DNA from 3 places in the Jatrophihabitans sp. GAS493 genome. Region 1 is predicted to be linked to each of the others. Evidence: riboswitches for the same ligand, from Rfam matches in the RefSeq annotation. Region 1 holds a riboswitch; each other region holds the start of a gene.
What was found. Region 1 has a riboswitch for cobalamin ahead of CPH63_RS18220 (VWA domain-containing protein). Riboswitches for the same ligand answer to the same signal wherever they lie in the genome.
Positions count from the first base shown of each region.

Region 2: linked by a shared signal. The riboswitch ahead of CPH63_RS06095 (CbtB-domain containing protein) and the one ahead of CPH63_RS18220 (VWA domain-containing protein) in region 1 are both predicted to bind cobalamin.
Region 3: linked by a shared signal. The riboswitch ahead of bluB (5,6-dimethylbenzimidazole synthase) and the one ahead of CPH63_RS18220 (VWA domain-containing protein) in region 1 are both predicted to bind cobalamin.

Region 1 covers NZ_LT907982.1:3,963,415-3,970,357, forward strand. Annotated here, with positions in the region: gene cobO (cob(I)yrinic acid a,c-diamide adenosyltransferase) at 1-575, opposite strand, end outside; gene CPH63_RS18220 (VWA domain-containing protein) at 589-2,655, opposite strand; cobalamin riboswitch at 2,879-3,015, opposite strand; gene cbiE (precorrin-6y C5,15-methyltransferase (decarboxylating) subunit CbiE) at 3,119-4,378, shown strand; gene cobM (precorrin-4 C(11)-methyltransferase) at 4,395-5,147, shown strand; gene CPH63_RS18235 (cobalt-precorrin-6A reductase) at 5,131-5,940, shown strand; gene cobF (precorrin-6A synthase (deacetylating)) at 5,922-6,698, shown strand; gene CPH63_RS18245 (FAD-binding oxidoreductase) at 6,709-6,943, opposite strand, start outside.
Region 2 covers NZ_LT907982.1:1,333,850-1,340,792, reverse strand. Annotated here, with positions in the region: gene CPH63_RS06120 (FAD-dependent oxidoreductase) at 1-468, shown strand, start outside; gene CPH63_RS06115 (ATP-binding protein) at 504-1,964, shown strand; gene CPH63_RS06110 (UBP-type zinc finger domain-containing protein) at 1,973-2,320, shown strand; gene CPH63_RS06105 ((2Fe-2S)-binding protein) at 2,449-3,144, opposite strand; gene CPH63_RS06100 (CbtA family protein) at 3,205-4,065, opposite strand; gene CPH63_RS06095 (CbtB-domain containing protein) at 4,094-4,321, opposite strand; cobalamin riboswitch at 4,355-4,509, opposite strand; gene CPH63_RS06090 (HAD family hydrolase) at 4,476-5,372, opposite strand; gene CPH63_RS06085 (phosphoribosyltransferase domain-containing protein) at 5,369-6,943, opposite strand, start outside.
Region 3 covers NZ_LT907982.1:634,648-641,590, reverse strand. Annotated here, with positions in the region: gene CPH63_RS02910 (glucosidase) at 1-1,581, opposite strand, end outside; gene CPH63_RS02905 (GNAT family N-acetyltransferase) at 1,794-2,264, opposite strand; gene CPH63_RS02900 (DUF4328 domain-containing protein) at 2,304-3,092, shown strand; gene bluB (5,6-dimethylbenzimidazole synthase) at 3,080-3,736, opposite strand; cobalamin riboswitch at 3,766-3,973, opposite strand; gene CPH63_RS02890 (PLP-dependent aminotransferase family protein) at 4,007-5,224, opposite strand; gene CPH63_RS02885 (oxidoreductase) at 5,293-6,297, shown strand; gene CPH63_RS02880 (YbjN domain-containing protein) at 6,290-6,808, opposite strand.

The DNA.
Region 1 (6,943 bases):
ATCGGATGCTTGATCTTCGTCATCTCGGTAACCAGGTCGGCCGCCTCGATGAGTGCGGGATGGGCCCGACGACCGGTGATGATGACGTGCTGGTGTCCGGGTCGGTTGCGCAGTGTCTCCACTACATCCTCCACGTCCACCCAACCCCAGTCGATGGGGTAGGTGAACTCGTCGAGGACGTAACACCCGTAGGTCTGCGCGGCGAGGTCGCTCTTGATCTGCTCCCAGCCCTCCCGGGCCGCCTCGGCGTGGTCGTCGGTCGGTCCGCGCTGCAGCCACGACCACCCCTGCCCCATCTTGAACCAGTCCACCGGGGCGCCCTCGCCGGTGAGTTCATGAAGCCGTCCGAGGGCGAGCATCGCGTTCTCCTCGCCGACCTTCCATTTCGCGCTCTTGACGAACTGGAAGACCCCGACCGGCCAACCCTGATTCCAGGCTCGTAGCGCGAGCCCGAACGCGGCCGTCGACTTGCCCTTCATGTCGCCGGTGTGCACGATCAGCAGCGGCCGGTTGCGCCGCTGCCGGGTGGTGAGCCCGTCGGCCGGGACGGTCTCGACCTGCCCCTGCGGGCTCATCGGGAAACTCTCATCAGGCGGCATCCTTGATTGCGCGGACGGTGTCGGCCAGAGAGTCAGCCGCAGAGTCTCCCAGGGCGAGATCATCCAATGAAATGCAGGGCGCTTGCAGCTGGGCGGCGAGCTTGCCGGCCAGTCCGAGACGAATCCGCCCCGACTCGCAGTCGACGACCACACACGCCGCGCCGGTACCGGCCAGCAGTGCGGCCGCGGCCGTCGGCTCTGCGCCGCGGGTGTGCCGGGCGTCGGTGACGATGACGACCAGCGGGCGCCGCTGCGGATCGCGCAGTCGCTCCCGCTCCAGGGTCTGGTAAGCCAGCAGCAGCCCGTCGGCCAGCGGCGTGCGGCCGCCGGTCGGCAGTTCAGTGAGCCGGGCGGCCGCGGCCTCGACCGAGGAGGTGGCGGGGAGGGCGAGGGTCGCGGAGTCCCCGCGGAAGGTGATCAGCCCTACCTTGTCTCGTCGCTGATAGGCATCGAGCAGCAGCGAGAGCACCGCACCCTTCACGGTGGCCATCCGGCTGCGGGCGGCCATCGACCCGGATGCGTCCACGACGAAGAGGACCAGATTCCCCTCCCGCCCCTCACGCAGCCCCTCACGCAGATCACTGCGGTGCAGGATCAGGCCGGCTCCGGTTCGGCCGCGGGCACGCTGATGGGCCGCCGCCGCGAACATGGTGGCACTCAGATGCAGGTGACGGATCGGTCCGTAGGGTCGGATTGCGCGGGTCACCTGCCCGGTGTCGGTGATCGCCTTCGAGCGACGTCCGGGCGCGCCGGCTCCGACCCCCGGTACCTCCAGTCGGCGGGTGCGAAACGGCGTCGAGGGCGCGCTCAACTGGGTGGCCACCCCGGACGGGGAGTCGGCCGAGGCGTTCGCCGGTACCTCCGCGGGCTCTTGATGCGCGTGCTCCTTCTCGTGCTCCGCACCGCCCGATCCGGGCCCGTCCGGCCCGGATTCACTTTGCTGCGGCCCGGACGACTCTTCGTGTTCGGGCTCGCGGTGCGAGGAGTCCGTCGCCGTCCCCTCGGCTTCGTGCCGCGGGTCAGCCTCGTCCCCGTCCGGAGCCCCGCCATCGTTGGGCGGGTCGGGCTCCAACTCGGGCTCCTGGGAGTCGGCGAGTGCCTGCTCCAGTTGCTCCTCGTCGAGGCCGGGGGCATCGAAGGGGTTACGCCGTCGGCGGTGCGGCAGCGCCAGTCGGGCGGCCACCCGGACGTCGTCGACAGTGACCTCGTCACGCCCGGCCCAGGCGGCGTGCGCCACCGCGGCGCGCGCGGTCACGATGTCCGCCCGCAGCCCGTCCACCTCGAACGCGGCGCAGACGTAGGCGATCCGGGCCAGCATCGAGTCGGTCAGATGTACCTCGCCCAGACGGTCGCGGGCGCCCCCGATGGCGTCGGCCAGGGCCCGCTCCGCGTCGGCATAGGCGGCGGCGAACGCACGGGGATTGTCGTCGAAGCCGAGCCGGCGCCGCACCACCTCGGCCCGAAGCGCCGGTTCGCGGGGGGCGCTCACCTCGACGGTGAGGCCGAAGCGATCCAGCAGTTGCGGGCGCAGCTCCCCCTCCTCCGGGTTCATCGTCCCCACCAGCAGGAAGCGGGCGGCGTGCCGCACGGAGACCCCCTCCCGCTCGACGTAGGAGGTGCCGAGGGCGGCCGCGTCCAGCAGCAGATCCACCAGATGGTCGTGCAGCAGGTTCACCTCATCGACGTAGAGAACACCCCGATGGGCCGCGGCCAGCAGTCCGGGCTCGTAGGACTTGACGCCTTCGGTGAGCGCCTTCTCGATGTCCAACGATCCGACCAGGCGGTCCTCAGTGGCGCCGACCGGCAGCTCACGTAACTCGGCCGGGCGGTGTACCCACGGCACCGGCTGAACGTGCGGGCCGTCCGGGCAATTCAGGTCCGGCGCCTTCGGATCGCAGGAGAAGCGGCAGCCGAGCACGACATCGACACCCGGCAGCACAGCGGCCAGCGCGCGGACCGCCGTCGATTTGGCCGTACCCTTCTCGCCACGGATCAGGACGCCGCCGATGGCCGGGTGCACCGCGTTGAGGATCAGGCCCAGCCGCAGGTCGTCCATACCGACGATCGCACTGAACGGAAACTGGGGCACGGCTGGCGGCGACTCGAGGGCCGCCGGCCCCGACTGCTCGTCGGGCAAACGCTGGGGATCGTGCTTGCCGTGCGGTTCGTGCTTGCCGTGCTTGTGAGACGGGACCACCGATGTCGCTCCAACCCTCGGCGGGTGTCCGCGCCCGCCGTTCGGTACGTCCGGCCGACCAGCGGGCCAACCAGGACGGGTGGAATTTTCTGGCTCCCCGCACGCTCCGCGGTACCGGAAGGCGCCGCATCGAGCCGGGTCACAGTGGCGGGACCACCCCGGAATCGACGCCCGCGAACGACCGTAGTCACCTCGCGCGCGGCCTCACCGGTGTTCCTCCAGACCGTCACCGGCAATCATCGCATGTCCTCTGACGCCGCTCCGGCACCCCGGCCAGCCCATCGAAGCGACCGCCCGGCGGCGGATCAGGCAGACTGGGCGCGTGCCAGAACCGATCAACTCAGCTCGACCCGGCTCAGCGTCGCTGGAGCCGATCGTCGTGATCGGGATCGGCGAAGACGGTTGGGACGGGCTCTCAGCCGCGTCCCAACGACTGATCCGGGACGCTGACGTCGTGGTGGGCAGCGACCGCCAGCAGGCGCTCATCGCCGGCCATGCCCGCTCGAGCGAACTCTGGCCGTCGCCGATGACCCAGGCGCTGGCCGGGTTGCGCGACCGTCACCCCGGCGAGCGGATCGTGGTGCTGGCCAGCGGAGACCCGATGTTCTACGGGGTCGGCGCCAGCCTGGCCCGGCTCTTCGGGCCCGACGCCCTCGACATCCGCCCGTTCCCCTCCTCGGTGTCCCTGGCCTGTGCCCGGCTGGGGTGGCCCCAGGCCGATGTCGATGTGGTGAGCGCCGTCGGGCGGCCACTGAGCGCGGTCACCCGGCTGCTGCAGCCGGGGCGGCGAGTGCTCGTCCTCGTCGGCGACCAGAACGCGGCCGCCGAACTGGTGGAGCTGCTGCTGCGTAACGGGCTCGGCGGCAGCCGGGTGCACGTTCTGGAGCATCTCGGTGGGCCCGCCGAGCGGCAGCGAGAGGGCATCGCGTCTCAGTGGGCGGGGAATCCGCACGCCAAACTGGCGATCATCGCCCTCGAATGCAAGCAGTCTGACGACGCGGACAACTCAGCGGGAGCCCCCCTCGCACTCACCCCAGGTCTGCCCGACGACGCGTGGAGCAGCGACGGCGTCCTCACCAAACGCGAGGTGCGCGCAGTGACTCTCGCCCTGCTGGCTCCGATGCCCGGCCAACTGCTCTGGGACGTCGGGGCTGGAAGCGGCAGCATCGCCGTGGAGTGGATGCGTAGCCACCACACCTGCCGCGGCATCGCGGTCGAGGTCCGGGATGACCGGCGCGCCTACATCTCAGCGAACATGGAGCGGTTCGGAGTGCCGGCCCTGCAGATCGTGGCCGGCCAGGCCCCGCAGGCGCTGGACGGCCTGCCCGCACCGGACGCAATCTTCATCGGCGGGGGCGTCACCAACGACGGCGTGGTCAAGACCTGCCTGGAGGCGTTGAAGTCGGGCGGGCGGCTCGTGGCCAACGGCGTCACCATCGAGACCGAGACCGAGCTGGCCGTCTGGCAGCAGCGGGTCGGCGGCGAGCTGAGCCGCATCACCGTCTCGCACGCCGCCGCGATCGGCAGCTTCACCGCGTTCCGGCCCGCCCTCACCGTCACCCAGTGGAGTTACATCAAATGAGAAAGCGATCCCGACGATGACCGTGCACTTCATCGGGGCCGGCCCCGGCGCCGCGGACCTGATCACGCTCAGGGCCCGTGACCTGATCGCGGCCGCCCCGGTCTGTCTCTACGCCGGGAGTCTCATTCCGGCTGAGGTGCTCGCGCACGCTCCCAGCGGTGCTCGCCTGGTCGACACCGCGCAGATGACGCTCGATCAGATCATCGACGAGCTGAGCCGGGCCGACGCCACCGGCCTCGACATCGCCCGCCTCTGCTCCGGCGACCCGTCCATCTTCAGCGCGGTCGCGGAGCAGATGCGACGGCTGGATGATCTCGGCATCGACTACGACGTCTGCCCGGGAGTGCCGGCCTTTGCCGCCGCGGCGGCCTCGCTCAAGCGCGAACTCACCGTCCCGCTGGTCTCGCAGAGCATCGTCCTCACCCGCACCTCGGAGCGGGCGACGGCGATGCCGGACCGGGAGACTCTGGCCACCCTGGGCGCCTCCCGGGCGACCATGGTGCTGCACCTGGCGGTGCAGCGAATCGACGCCGTCGTCGCCGAGCTGATCCCGGTCTACGGAGCTCAGACACCGGTCGCGGTGGTCGCTTACGCCTCCCGGGCGGACGAGGTAATCCTGCGGGCCACGCTGGCCACCATCGCCGCGCAGGTGAAGGAGACCGGTCTGCGCCGAACCGCGGTCATCATCGTCGGAGACGCCCTCGGCGCCGCCAACTTCTGTGACAGTCACCTCTACTCGACGGACCGCGACCGTGCCGTCACGTCCTGAGCAGCCGCTGCGGGTCCTTCTCCTGGGCGGCACCGCAGAGGCCCGGACGCTGGCCAAGGCACTCGATGGCAGCGATGACGTCACGGTCATATCTTCGCTGGCCGGGCGGGTGCAGCGGCCGGCGCTGCCGGTCGGCGAACTGCGCGTCGGCGGCTTCGGCGGCGCCGACGGCCTGGCTGACTATCTGACCAGCGAGCGGATCGACGCGCTGGTCGATGCGACCCATCCCTTCGCCGGGTCGATTACCGGCAACGCCGTCGCCGCGGCCGACGTGGCCGGTGTGCCGCTATTGATGCTGCGCCGACCGGGCTGGCGCGAGCAGCCGGGCGACGACTGGCACCGGGTCACCGACATCACCGCGGCCGCCGAATTGGCCCGCCAGCTAGCGCCCGCCGACTCCTGGATCTTCCTCACCACCGGGCGCCGGGACCTTGCGCCTTTCACTGGTGATTCCGACCATTCCTACCTCATCCGCAGCGTCGACCCGCCGGTCGTGGAACTGCCGCCGAAGCACAGCCTGCTGCTCGACCGCGGCCCGTATACCCACCAAGGCGAGCTGGCTCTGCTACGCCGGCACGACATCCGGGTGCTGGTGAGCAAGGACAGCGGCGGCGAGATGACCTACCCCAAACTGTTGGCGGCCCGTGAGCTGAGGATTCCGGTCGTGCTCATCGATCGCCCCGCGCTACCGGATGGCGACCAGCCCGTCACCGATGACGTCGTTGCTGCCGCCGAATGGTGCCGTCAACAATCAACCCGAGGTAAGAGAGAATCATGCGCAAAATACTGGTGATCGGCATCGGTGCCGGAGACCCGGACTACGTGACGATACAGGCCGTGAAGGCGTTGAACGACGCGGACGTCTTCTTCGTCGCCAACAAGGGCAGCGCCACCGAGGAGCTGGTCCGGTTACGTCGCGAGATCTGCGAGCGGTTCATCACCGACCCGGCCTACCGGTTCGTGGAACTCCCCGATCCGGCCCGCGACCGTAAGGCCGAGGACTATGAGCGGGCCGTGGCGCAGTGGCACGTCGAGCGGGCTGAGCAGTACGAGGCGATGTTCCTCGACGAAGTCGGCGAAGACGGCTGCGGGGCGTTCCTGGTCTGGGGCGACCCGATGCTCTACGACAGCACTCTGCGGGTCATCGACCAGATCATTGCCCGCGGGCGGGTCGAGTTCACCTATCAGGTGATTCCCGGGATAACCAGCATCCAAGCCCTCGCCGCCCAGCACCGGGTACCGCTCAATCGGATCGGCGAGCCGATCCACATCACCACTGGCCGGCGGCTGCTGGAGACAATCCCGGCCAGCCCCGACATCGTCATCATGCTCGACGCGAACTTCGCCGCCAACGACGTCGACGGCCTCGACCCGGCGACGGAGATCTTCTGGGGCGCCTACCTCGGCACCGAGAGCGAGGTGCTGATCTCCGGCCGCCTCGACGAGGTTGCCGAGGAGATTCTCCGTACACGCAAGGAGATGCGGGCCGAGAAGGGCTGGATCATGGACACCTACCTGCTGCGGCAGCCAGTCTCATCGAGCAACGACTGATCGCGGCTCGCTAGCTTCCGGAGGGGCCGAACCGCTCGATGCGGATCTGCCGGCTCGGCACACCCAACTCGACGAGCAGCGAGCTGGCCGCTTCAGCGAACGGGGTGGAGCCGCAGACGAAGACGTCACGCTCGGGCCCATCGGAGGACGCTTCGGACGACAGTTCGGCCTTTGCCAGTGCCGCCACCTCGGCTGCGGTGAGCCGCCCGGCCGCCCGGTCGCCGTAGGCCTCGCGAGTGATCGCG
Region 2 (6,943 bases), 2.3 Mb from region 1:
CTGGTCCGCGGCAGCGGCTTGGAGTCGTCCATGTCGAGCTACCTGATCGACCAGCTGCGGGCCATCGACAACATCGTGGTGCGCACCTGCACCGAGGTGGTAGGGGCCAGTGGGGACGGGCACCTGCAGCAGCTGACCCTGCGCAATGCCACCACTGGCGAGAGCGAGACGGTCGATACCCAGTGGCTCTTCGTCTTCATCGGCGCCGCCCCCCGCACCGACTGGCTCGACAGCTCCGTCCACCGCGACGACCACGGCTTCATCCTGGCCGGCCCGGATCTCATCGTGGAGGGGCGGCGGCCGGAGGGGTGGCCGCTGGATCGCGACCCCTACCACCTGGAGACGAGCCTGCCGGGGGTCTTCGTCGCCGGGGACGTCCGGTCGGACTCGGTGAAGCGGGTCGCCTCAGCCGTCGGCGAGGGTGCGATGGCCGTGACCCTGGTGCACCGTTATCTGTCGAAATCGTAAGGGCATGGGCCAGAGATCGTGAACTTGGAGACGCCGTGATCGCACCCACCTGCAGTATCGATCTGCTGAGGAGCCTCTTCCTCTTCGAGAAGCTGAGTGACGACCGCCTCGACTGGCTCTGCCGGGAGGGGCGCATCGAGGTCTTCGAGCCCGGGTACGTGTACCGAGAGGGGGAGCCGCCACGAGAGTTCTACATCCTCCTCGAGGGGACGGCGGTCCTCTCCCGTCGCGTCGGGTCCGACGACGTCGACACCACCCGCACCTCGCAGCGCGGCGTCTACGCCGGGGCCTGGCAGGCCTATCTCGGCGACCGGGCGCCGCAGGCGTACAACAATTCGTTGCGGGTCACCACCGAAGCCGCCTTCTTCGTGCTGGACAGCGAGGTCCTCACGGAGATGATGAGCGAGTGGTTCCCGATGGCCCTGCACCTGCTGGAGGGGCTCTTCTTCGGTATGCGGGCCTCCTACGAGACGGCGGGGCAGCGCGAGCGCCTGGTCGCGCTGGGGTCGCTGGCCGCGGGCCTCACGCACGAGCTGAACAACCCCGCTTCGGCCGCGGTCCGGGCGACTGGAGCACTGCGTGATCGGGTGGCCGGGATGCGCAAGAAGCTTACTTTCATTGCCTCCGGACGGTATGACCCCGAGCATCTGGCCGCGCTGGTCGAACTGCAGGAGGTGGCGGCCGAGCAGGTCGCCGTGGCTGAACGTCTGGGCGCCCTGGAGGCGAGTGACCGGGAGGACGAGATCGCCGACTGGTTCGCCGATCACGGGATCAGCCAGGGCTACGAACTCGCTCCGAACCTGGTCCAGGCGGGCCTGGACAGCATCTGGCTGGACAAGGTGCTGGCCACCGTCGGCGAGGCGAGCCTGCCCAGCGCGGTGAAGTGGCTGGACTACACCATCGAGACCGAACTGCTGATGAACGAGATCGAGGACTCGACCGAGCGGATCTCGGCTTTGGTGAAGTCGGCCAAGCAGTACTCGCAGCTGGACCGGGCACCCTTCCAGAACGCGAACGTCCATGAATTGCTGGACAGTACGCTCGTCATGCTGTCGGGCAAGCTCGGCGCCGGGATCACCGTGGTCAAGGACTACGACCGTTCGGTGCCGACGGTGCCGGCCTACGCAGCCGAACTGAATCAGGTCTGGACCAACCTCATCGACAATGCGGTGGCGGCGATGGCCGGTTCGGGGACACTGACCATCCGCACCTCCCAGGTGGAGGACTCGGTGCAGGTGGCGATCGGCGATACCGGCGGCGGGATCTCCCCGGAGATCATCGAGCGGATCTTCGAACCGTTCTTCACCACCAAGGCCGTCGGCGAGGGAACCGGCCTGGGCCTTGACATCTCCTACCGGATAGTCGTCAACAAGCATCACGGCGACCTTCGGGTCGACTCCAAGCCCGGGCAGACGTGGTTCACCGTGACGCTGCCGATCCACCCACCCGACGAACACGCGGAGCAGCGTGCTCTCGCGACCGACCCGATCGGATAGAGGTCAGCATGGCAGAGATCGAGGGCATCGACCCAGCGGTGGCCCCAAGTGGCGACGGCTGTATGGAGTGCAACACCACCGACGGCTGGTGGCTGCATCTGCGCCGCTGTGCCCAGTGCGGGCACATCGGCTGCTGCGACACCTCACCCTCCCAGCACGCGACGAAGCACGCGCTGGCGACGCAGCACGACTTCATCACCAGCTACGAGCCGGGCGAGAACTGGTTCTGGAGCTTCAGCCGTAACGAGTTCTACGACGGCCCGACGCTGGCCGATCCGCAGCACCATCCGGCGACGCAGTCCACGCCCGGCCCTCGGGAACGGGTACCGGCCGACTGGCAGAGCCACCTGCACTGACCCCGCCGGTCCAATCGCCCGTCCAGCCGCCGAACATCCTGCGGTATGCGTAGCGGGCTACCCGATACGCAGGATCTTCGCCGTTCCGTTTGAGCGTTCCAGTCCGGATCACAACCAGGAACCAGGGTTCAGGGCAAGACGCTCGACAGCGGCAGCAGGTGGATGCAGTCGCCGCAGTAGGCATTGCTGGGCGGTTCGGAGATCCGGTAGATGAGGCAGCAGCTGCGCCGTTGAAACTGGACGCCCGCGCCCCGCTCGGCCGCCGGCACACCGGTGAAACCACCGCGCAGACGTGGATACCCCAGCATCCACCCGGCCATTCGGCGGACGCTCTCCGCCGCCTCCGGGCGCAGCGTGACCAGCATCGACGCCGAGCCGTTGATCGCCGACGCGACGTTTCCCCAGAGCACCAGCGGCGAGACCGACCGGGCCGCCACCACCTCGACGATCCCGCGAATGGGACCGTCCAGGAGCTCCAGCAGCACTGCGCGGACGGCCGGCTCGTCGGCCGCAGTGACCGCGGCCGACTCGGGCAGCGATAGCGGATAGGGCCCACCCAGCACCGGCTGCCACCAGGCGGTGGCCGCCTCGACGCGCAGCGGCACCGACGAGAGCACGGCTGCACCTAGCACCGGGGAGATGAGGCGGGCCACCAGCCCGAGCTGGGCCACCGAGGCCGCGACCCGGTGGTCGATCTCATCGGCGGAGCGTCCGGCCGCCGCCCCCAATGCTGAGCGGACGCCGGAGATCCGCTGCGAGAGGATCTCCGGCGACCCGATCAACGTCTCGAGCGTGAGCCAGGGCGGTGCGGGCTCGACGTCCACCGGATGCGTCTCGACGGCGAAGTACCCGCCGAGCTGATCCAGTGCGTCGAGCTGCGGCAGCTAGACCACGGCCGGAATCGGGGCGTTCGCCGCTTTCTGCTCCGCACCCGGCGACAGCAGGCGATCGGCCAACGGTGCGAAGACGAGCCCGAGCGAGCCCCAGAGAATCACCTGCGCGGCCACCGAATAGAGGCGGAACTGGAAGAGGTCGTCGGCCGGGAAGCCCGGGAAGACGATGTTCCCCTTCGGGTCGAGCAGCGGCAGCGGCGTCTCGGTGGCATGCCGACCATAGGCCTGCAGGTTGGCCGAGAGCTCGCCGAACTCCGGCAGCAGCAGCATCAGCGTCCCGATCAGCACCACGAACGCGGCGCCGGCCAGCAGGCTGGCGTTCCAGTTACCGAAGCGGGCCTTCAGCCGCTGACCGAGCCAGACGGCCCCGGCCAGCAGCACCACGGAGGCGAAGACCATCAGCAGGTAGAGACCACCCCGCTGTTTGATCGTGTCGGCGTGGCCGATCGACGGTGGGTTGGCCGGGTACTTGAGGAAGGGAACCAGGTAGACCGCGAGGAACCCGCCGCCGGCGATCAGCATCGCCAGACTGCGCGGGCGCAGATTCCCGACCCGGCCGAGGCAGACGCAATAGACGACCGCGAAGAGCGCCCCCATGGCGGCACCGAAGGCGATCATGCCGACCCCGATGCCGAGGTTGGCCTGAATGGTGCGGCTGAAGATCTCCGATTCGGCGGCCTCGGTCGGCAGCCCGGCCGCCTTGTTCAGCGCCTCCTGGGCTGCATCCCGGGCTGATTCATAGTTGATCGCCTTGCTGATGATCGGCTCCGCGAAGATGCGAGCGAAGACGAATGCGAGCAGGCCTGCAACTGCGCCGGCGAGAACGCCGCGCAGGATGAGTTTCTTGACCATGTCCAGTTAGCTCCGTTGCCTTGTCTAGCTAGTGGCAGGGGAAGCCGAGGAAGTGGCGCGAGTCGTGGACGAACTCGTGGATGACCATGCTCTTGCCGAAGACCGACATGGCACCCTCGTCGACACCGACGAAGTAGTAGACGGCCAGCGCCAGGATCGTCGAACCGACGAGCCAGAGCACCGCCTTCGACAGCGGGAGGACTACCGGCGTCGCGACAGTGGTCGGTACGGCGGTAGGTGCGGCGGTGTTGCTCATACGGTGCTCCTTCAGGGATCTTGCGTCCCTTGTCGATGGGATGCGGTGATGGCCGAAGATCTGACTCACAGGCCTGCGCTGAGCGCTGGCGGCCTGCTTACAGTGGCGCGACCGTGCCGGATTCCCACCGGCTTCCTCATGCCATCATGCGTGCTCACCGTATCGGTAGCGACACCCCACTGGCAAGGCGCGGGGCGGCTTCGCCGCAGTGGCTCGCCACACCCTCGCGGAACCATTCGAGGATCTCGGCACCGGCGGCAACGCCCCGCGCCCGGGTCACTTCGACGTGCGGAGCGCTCCAGCCCTGCTCGTCCAACTCCCCGTGGGCGGGCCGGATTCCGCGGTCGGCCCCTTCCAGCAGGTCGATGTCCAGCAGCGAGTCGCCGGCGGCCAGCACCAGTTCACTACCTCGGCGACGGGCCACCTCGGCCACTGCGGCCCGTTTGGTCAGGGCGTCGGGGACCCAGTAGAGCTTGCGCCCCTGAAGTGACGTCCGCCAGCCCAACCGGGATGCCCAGGCGGTGGTCTCGGCGATGAAATCGGCCGGGACGGCGCCCCGGTCGAGCACCGCGTAGCAGAAGAGATCCTCCGCGCTTCGTAGCTTGAGCACCCAGTCCCGCCCGGCCAGTTCCTGCAACTCGGCCCACACTCGGTGGTGCGGTTGCGACCCACCAATCGCCACGGCCACCCGCGCCGCCCAGTCGGCGTCCGGCTCCCCGTCGTGCAGCAACACCCCGCCATTGGCAGCCACCGCGTAGCCGTCGCCGGATGCGGGCGCCGGGACGGGCAGCTGAACCCGTCGCAGCTGCGCCACCGTCCGGGTGGTGACCGGCACGAAGGTGCACTCGGCGGCCAGTGCGGCCAGTGACTGAGCGGCCGGTTCACTCATGAACGACAACGGCCCGCCCTCGAAGACCTCCACACAGCGCAGCTCCGTCACCCCCCGCGGCGGGGCCGGCGTCGCGCCCACCGGTCCGTCCAGCCCGGTCGCGGCCCGTGAGTAGATGAGGGTCCGATCGAGGTCGGAGGCGACCAGCACCGGCGATCTCACCGGCGCACCGCCGTTCCATCGGCCCCCACGGCGCCCCGGGTGAACTGCGGATGGATGAGCCCGACACAGCTGAAGGCCAGATCCTCGACGTAGTCGATGCCAACACCACGACTATCCGCCAGGTGCTTGATGTGCCCGAGCGATGCGGCGGCGTCCGGACGCATCAGGACCCGCCAGGGCACCCGGCGCAGCAGCACCCGCGTCGTCTCACCGACCCCCGGTTTCACGAGGTTGAGGTTGCCGATGCCGTACTCGGCGCTGATCTTCTCCACGGCCGTCCAGCCGGCCCAGGTCGGGTGCCGATCGCTGTCCCGAAGCTGCCGCCACTCAGTCGCCACCCGGTCGGCCACGGCGGGGAACCGTCTGCTCACCGCGTCCAGAAAGGTGGCCGAGACGTCGACGCCGGCCAGCTCCCGGTAGAACTTGGCGCCGTGGAACTGGCGCGGTCCGATCCGGTCGTTGAGTACCGTCCGCGACACAAGCCCGGAGACGGTCGAGTTCAGGCAGGCCGACGGGATGAGGAAATCGTCCCGGGTGCCGAAGAACTCGGTGCACCCACCGGTGTCGGCCAGCACGGCCAACTCCGGCGAGAGGCGGTCGGCGCCCGCGAGGCCGAACTCCCGGTTGGCCTGCGCCACGGCGTCACTGAGTTCACGGGTGATCGCCCCCTTGCCGGTCCACCCGTCGACGAACATCAGCCTTGATGCGCCGAACTGGGCGACGAGGTACCGCAGTGCGACGCTGTCGATGCCGCGGCCACGGACGATGCTCACCGCGAAGTGTGGCAACTGCAGGTCATGGGTCGCGGCGGCCCAGCGGCGCATCAGGACCCCGACCGGGGTGCCGGCACGGGCCAGCGAGACCAGCACGGTGTCGCCACCGCGGGCGTCCAGTACCAGTTCGGTGACGACGCCGACCGCCCGGGCGATCCGATCAGCCGACTCGGCCAGCGCGTCGACGAAGAGCTGCTGGTACTCCACGCTCGGCTGGTACTCGATCGGCAGGGACTCGGCGTAGTGAGCGCCGCCGGCCTGGATCGCCTCCTCCCGCTCCTCGATCGGCGCCTCCAAGTCGACGCCGCTCAGGTCGGTGAGTAGCCAGCTCACCTCCTCCGCCGCGTAGCTGCCGAACTCCGGCGCGTGCAACGGTGAGGGTAGCGATGGCACCTTGCTGGGCAGCACCACGAGCAGCACGTTCGGGACGATCTCCCTTAGTTTTTCGAGCAGTCCGTCGGCGTGGCGGAGCGCTGGAGTATCGGCGACGGCATCGACTACGAGGACGACGTCGGTGAAGGCGTGCCCGGCTACGTTGTAGGCGTAGCGCGCGGCGTCGGCGGTGGCTGGCACTTCATCGATGCTGTCGAAGCGCAGCCCCGTCCTGATGGCGTACCCCGGTTCGTCGACGGCCAGCACCGGCGAACGGGTGGTGCTGGAGAAGCGCACGCCGTTAGGGTGATCGGGCTGACCGGGTTGACGGGGTGGACCGGGCTGGTCGGGATGGTCGGGCGCCTCAGCCAGGGCTACGGCCAGGGCTAAGGCGATCTGCAGCGGCGCGTACATCAGCTCCTCGAA
Region 3 (6,943 bases), 1.6 Mb from region 1:
CGAGTCCTTGCGGTTAACCCACCAGGAGAAGTTCAGCAGCAGCTTGGTGAAGACGCGGATCAGGAAGTCGCGGTCGCGGTAGCCGTCGATGCGGTAGACGTGCCAGGCCGCCCAGGCGTGTACCGGCGGATTGACGTCACCGAAGGCCCATTCGTAGGCCGGCAGCTGCCCATTGGGGTGGATCGACCACTCCCGGCACATCAGTACCAGCTGCTCCTTGGCGAACTCGGGGTCGACGTGGGCCAGCGGAATGGCGTGGAAGGCCAGATCCCAGGCGGCGAACCAGGGGTACTCCCACTCATCAGGCATTGAGATGACGTCGGCCAGCGACATGTGCCGCCACCCGGTGTTGCGCCCACCCTTACCCTGACGGGCATCCGGGGCGTGGGCGCCGACCGGATCCCCCTCCAGCCACTGCTCGACGTCGTAACGGTAAAGCTGCTTCCCCCAGAGCAGGCCGGCGTAGGCGCGCCGGGCCACGTGGTAGTCATCGGCGCTCATGCCCTGATGGATGACGGTGGAGTAGAACTCGTCGGCCTCCGCCAGCCGGTCGCGGTTGACCGCGTCGAAGCCGGGGCCGAAGGTGAACTCGTCCGGGGCGTTCTGCGACATGCGCAGCTCGATGCTCACCGTCTCGCCCGGTTCGATGGCGTCGAAGTGGTACCAGAAGGCGGCCTTCGTGCCCTCGCCGAGGGAGTTCACCGCCTTCGTATCGCCGTTGACGATCCGGTTGTTGATGCCGTCCTTGGTGAACTTGGTCCGATTGGCCTTCGCCCCGAAGAGGGCCACGGAGTTGGTCTCGTTCTCGCAGAAGAGCACCTCCGGGCTGCCCTTGGCGGCGACGAAGTAGCGGCCGAGGAAGCCGTGCGTGGTCTCGACGGCCTCCACCCCGCCGACGGCCAGGGTGGGTGGGAGGAGCTGATCGATGCGTCCGCTGCGAGTGTCCCGCCCCCAGGCCCAGGTGTTGCGGAACCAGAGCTGCGGCAGCACGTCCAGGGGGGCCGACTCCGGACCCTCGTTGGTGACCGTGATGGTGACGCAGATGTCGTCCGGGGCGGCTTTGGCGTAGGTGACCGTCATGTCGAAGAACCGGTCACCGTCGAGGATGCCGGTGTCACCGAGCTCGTACTCGCGTTCATTGCGCCCGCGCTTGGCGTTCTCCTCGCGCAGCTGCTGATAGGGGTACTCGGCCTGCGGGTAGCGGTAGAGCCACTTCATCCAGCTGTGCGAAGGGGTTCCGTCCAGAGCCCACCAGTACTCCTTGGCGTCTTCGCCGTGGTTGCCTTCGGAGTTGGTGAGGCCGAAGAGCCGCTCCTTGAGAATCGGGTCCCTGCCGTTCCAGAGGGCGACGGAGAAGTTCAGAAAGCCGAAGCGGTCACAGATGCCGCCCAGCCCGTCCTCGCCCCAGCGGTAACTGCGGGCCACGGCCTGGTCGAAGGTGAACGACGACCACGGGTCTCCCTCGGCGGAGTAGTCCTCCCGGACGGTTCCCCACTGGCGTCCGGCCAGGTACGGACCCCAGAGCCGCCACGGGCCGCTGGCCGACGGGGATTCGGCCAGCCGGGCGTGTTCGGCGCTCAGATGCTGGCTGCTCGCAACGGTGGGGGAGTCGGGATGGGACTGCGACTTGCCGGAGGCCGTCGCGTTCGCGGACTGGGAGGTGCTCACGGGCTAACTCTGCCGTCCCGCACGTGTCACCCACGTTTCGGGGTGACGAAAACCTTCCCTGTCCCCGTCGCAACGGGTAGCGCGAGGGGCATCGGGCCGCGCCACGGCACGAAGTCGGAGACGGGTCACAACGGCTTCACCCAGCGCGACCACTCTGGCTGGCGCCGGTAGTCGTTGGCTGACCAGGTGGCCTGCCCGAGGGTGTTCGCGTCTAGCACCATCGCATCCGCGCGGGTGCCGCCGAACTCGAGGAAGCGCGATTCGGCGGCTCTGAGCAGGGCCCGCCCGAGACCGGCTCCGCGCCGGGTGGGGGCGACCGCCAACCGGTAGATGTGGCAGCGCCAGCCGTCCCAGCCGGCGATCACCGAACCGATGATCTCGGCGGTGACCGTGCCGGCGGCGGCGCCAGCGCCGGCGGTGGCATCAGGCTCGACCGCGACCAGCAGCGCACCGTGGTCGCGGACGATGAGCCGCTCCACGGCATCTCGGCTGTCCGGCGGGCGGTGCGCGTCCTCGGCGGCGACGCTCCAGAACTGTAGGATCTGATCGATTTCAGTGGGACGGATTGGGCGGATCACCGGTAATTCGTCGGTCATACCGAAACCCTAGGCCGCCGGGTGCTCCGGGTCGGTGCGGTGGCTGATGTCTCGAGCATGGGGGAGACTGTGCCGATGATGGCCGGCTGGTACCCCGATCCGGCGCAGGTCGGACTGCTGCGGTGGTGGGACGGCATCTCGTGGACCGGCCACACCCTCCCCAATCCGCAGGCCGGCAATCCGCAGGCCGATCTGGCCCGCGAGACCCAGGCCGCCCGGTGGGTCGATCGGGCCCTGATGGCCGCTCCGGCCATCTACGGCCTCACCTTCGTCCTGGTCGCGGTGGCGATGGGTTACCTCTTCGACGGGGTACGCACGGCCATCAGTCAGGGCCAGGTCTACACCGACGGCACCGCCGCCGACCCGTTCGACGGCCATGCGTCGCGGGTTTTCCTCCTCTTCGGCGGGGTCGAGTTGCTCGGTGTCGCCACCCTCGCCGTCCAGATCATCTTCATGATCTGGCTATACCGGTCGGCCGTCTTCGCTCAGCGTGCCGGGCTACCGGCCCGCCGCTCGCCCATCTGGGGCGTTCTCGGTTTCATCATCCCGATCATCCAGTACTGGTTTCCGTACCAATCCGTCGCCGACCTCTTCCCACCCGGCCATCCCAAGCGAGCTCTGGTTGGCTGGTGGTGGGCCGGGTGGCTCGGGCAGTCGTTCGCACTGCTGCCGATCTTTGTGGCGGCGATCTTCTCCACATCGACCGCGGTGATCCTCGCCCTGCTCCTCTGCGCCATCCCCGTACTCACAGCCCGCACTGGGCGCCTCCTAGTCGCCGCGTCCGGGCAGACACACGCCGAACGGATCGGCGCCGGTCAGCCGGTGTAGCGATCCAGATGGATGGCGTCGGCGACCGGGCGCCGGGACCGCCAGCCCAGACGCTCCAGGTCCGGCACCTCCTCGAGGTGGGTCACCGGCCCGACGCAGAGCCAGCAGACCGGACGCACACCGGCCGGGATCTCCAGCAGTTGCTGTAGGAACGGCTCACGGTAGAACGACACCCAGCCGACCCCCAGCCCCTCGGCCGTCGCGGCCAGCCAGAGGTTCTGGATGGCCAGGCAGGTCGAGTAGAGGCCGGCGTCGGCGATAGCGTGGCGTCCGAGGACGGCCGGCGACCCGCGGTCGGCGTCGTAGGTGATGACGATCCCGAGCGTCGACTCCAGGATGCCCTCGACCTTGATCCGGGCGAAGGTCTGGGCGTCGACGTCACTGAGCGTGGAGTTGAAGACGTCCCGCTCGGTCGCGACGTGCTGCTGGAAGCTGCGGCGCAGCCCCTGGTCGCGGACCAGGATGAAGTCCCAGGGCTGGGTCATACCGACGCTCGGGGCGGCGTGCGCGGCCCCCAGAATTCGCTCCAGTGCCTCGCCCGGGATGGGTTCGCCGGTGAACTGGGCCCGCACGTCGCGGCGGCGGTTGATCACGTCGTACAGGTCGGTCGTCGGTTGCTGGGGAAGGCTTACGGGTAACGGCATTGCAGAACTCCCACTGTCGGGTCGCAGCGCTGCGACCAGTTCTGCGAGGCCGGTCTTCGGACTCTCGGATCGCCATCCACCGGCCGCCTTCCCAGACCGTGAGGCCCAGTGGCTGCGCTCGCGCGCCGGCCGGCAACTCCCCGAATACCGCAGTGGGCTCTGTGCCGGATTCGCACCGGCTTCCCGATTCTCTCGGCCGCTGCGCTACATCGCTGCACCGCGGTGGCTGAGCACCTCGCATGTGTTGCCGCCCAGAGCGTAGCCCCTGCCCTAGACGCCGGCGAAGACCCGGCTCAGGCGCCGCATGCCCTCGGTGATCTCGCCCGGAGTGTGCGCGGTGAAGGAGAGCCGCAGGGTGGCCGGATCCGGCTCAGCGGCGTAGAACGGCGCACCGGGGACGAAGGCGACTTCGTGGCTCAACGCCACCGGCAGCAGCGCGGCGGCGTCCACGGCGCCTGGCAGCCGCACCCAGACGAACATGCCGCCGTCCGGCTCGCTCCACTCCGAGCCGGGTGGAAGCACTCGCGGCAGCGCCGCCGTCATCGCGTCCCGGCGTCGTCGGTACTCCGTGCGCAGCGTCTCGATATGAGCGTTCAGGTCGTGCGTGCGCAGGTAGGCCGCGGCCGCCGCCTGGTCGACCGTCGAGGTGTGCAGGTCGGCCGCCTGCTTCACCACGGTGAGGCGGGCCAGCAGGTCGGCCGGTGCCCGCAGCCACCCCAGTCGCAGACCGGGAGCGCCGACCTTGGAGAAGCTCCCGAGATAGACGACCCGCCCGGCGGCCGCGGGCTCGGCGGCCAGCGGGGTCAGCCGCTGACCGGCATACCTCAGTTCCCCGTACGGGTCGTCCTCGACGACCCACAGCCCGTGCGCCTCGGCGAGCTCGGCGACCGCCCTACGTCGGGGCGCGGTGAGGGTGCGGCCGGTCGGGTTGGCGAAGGTCGGCACGAGGTAGAGCAGCGTCGGGCGTTCGCGCCGGATCACCGCGGCCAGCGCGTCGGGGAGGATCCCGTCGCGGTCGCCGGCCACCGGGACGATGCGGGCACCGGCCAGCTGGAAGCTTTGCAGCGCGGCCAGGTAGGTCGGCTCCTCGACGGCGACCACCGCGCCCGGGTCGAGGAGTGCGGTGGCGACCAGGGTGAGGGCCTGCTGCGAGCCGGTGGTGACCAGCAGGTGCTCAGGGGCGGTCGGAAGCTCGCGGTCGGTCAGCCGTGCCGCGACGAGTTCGCGGAGTTCATGGTTGCCCTCGGTCGGGGCGTACTGCAGGCTGCGGCGTCCGGCGTCGTCGCTGAGCGCGGTGGCGAAGGCATCCCGCAGCCCGGGCAGGTCGAAGAGCTCCGGCGCCGGAAGTCCCCCGGCGAAGGAGATCACCCCCGGACGGGCGATGAGCGCCAGCAGTTCGCGCACCGGTGAGCTGGCCACCCCGGCGATCCGCCGGGCAAAGACGGGTGGCGGCCCGGGTGGCGCGGTGGCTGTCGTCGGCTGACTCATGGCCGGGACATTACGCGGAGAGCGATCGATGCTCGACCGTTTTATCGAGGGCTGGTTTAGTGCCAGGTATGGACGTGTTGGTGCTCGGCGGGACCGCCTGGCTGGGGCGCGAGATCTCCGCGGCGGCGCTGCGGCGGGGCCACTCCGTCACCTGCCTGGCTCGCGGTGAGAGCGGATCGGTGGCCGACGGAGCGCAGCTCGTCACCGCCGATAGGAGTCGCCCGGATGCCTACGACGCGCTCCGCGGACGGGAGTGGGGGGCGGTCTTCGAGGTCTCCTGGCAGCCCGGCTTCGTCCGGGCTGCGCTGGCCGCGATCGCGCCGACGGCCCGGCACTGGAGCTACGTCTCCTCGGCCAGCGTCTATGCCACACACGACGAGGTCGGGGCCGACGAGTCAGCGCCCATCCTCCCGGCAACCGACCTGGAAGTCGTGACCCGGGCCGAGTACGGCGCGGCGAAGGCGGCCTGCGAGCTGGCCTGCGGCGATGCCGTCGGCGATCGGCTGCTGATCGCCCGGGCCGGCCTGATCGGCGGGCCGGGCGACCACTCCGACCGCACCGGGTACTGGGTGGCCCGGGCCGCCCGCGATCGGCAGACGCCGATGCTGGTGCCGGATGCGCCCGACGCCCCGACCCAGTCCATCGACGTCCGTGACCTCGCCGCCTGGTTGCTGGCTGGTGCCGAAAGTGGACTCACTTCAACCTTCAACGCGGTCGGTGCGACGACTCCGTTTCAGGAGTGGATCGCGCAGTCGCGCGCAATCGGAGGGCATTCCGGCCCGGTCGTGTCGATTCCCAGCAGTTGGCTGGTCGAACAGGGCGTCGAGGAGTTCATGGGTGAGGAGTCGATCCCGATGTGGATCGTCGAGCCCGGTTGGGGTGGCTTCGCGGCCCGCTCCGGCGCGGCCGCGACGGCGGCTGGACTGCGTCATCGCTCCATCGCCGAACAGCTGACCGACACACTGGCCTGGGAGCAGACGGCCGGTCTGACCCGTCCCCGCAAGGCCGGGTTGAGCCCACAGCGCGAGGCTGAGCTCATCGCGCGGTTCCAGGCGGAGCAGATCCTCAGCTGATCTCGTCGGGCTCCGGTTGCTCGATCTCCCGGATGATGTCGGCCGGATCGCCGCTGCCCAGCGTGATCGCCACCAACCCGACCAGGTAGCGGTCGAAGGTGCCGACGTTGGCCGCCGACAGGTCCAGCAGGATCGAGTCGAGGACGGCGTCGTCGGCCAGCAGTTCTGGGGAGAGCGTCGCGAAGTCGAGGCCGCTGCGCAGGCGCACCTCACCGCTGTCGTAGTCGAGTTCGAAGGTGCCGCTGAGCAGCCCGAGGTTGGCCCGATGCAGGTACTCGGCCATCCGGTCGAGGTCGGCCGGGGCGGCGTCCACCGGCGACAGCGAATAGAAGGCGAAGCTGGACGACTCGTCGTCGGTGAGGGCCAGTGCCGACCAGGCGTTCTCGCTGCCCTCGATGTAGAGGGTGAAGCCGGTGCCATCCTCCATCGCCGTGGCCGGCCAGCCGTTGTCGAGGTAGACCCGCTCGGCCGAACTCCGTAACGGTCGGTGAAGTGGCTTCGGGCCGCTCATCGTTTCGCCTTCTTCTTGACCTCGGCCGAGCGCCGGGTGGCTTCGTACTCGAGGAACTCCAGGTTCGGCACGATGAGCGGGTCCTTCCGGTCGATGCTCTCGAAGATCGTGAAGAGCTCGACGTCGCTGGCGTCG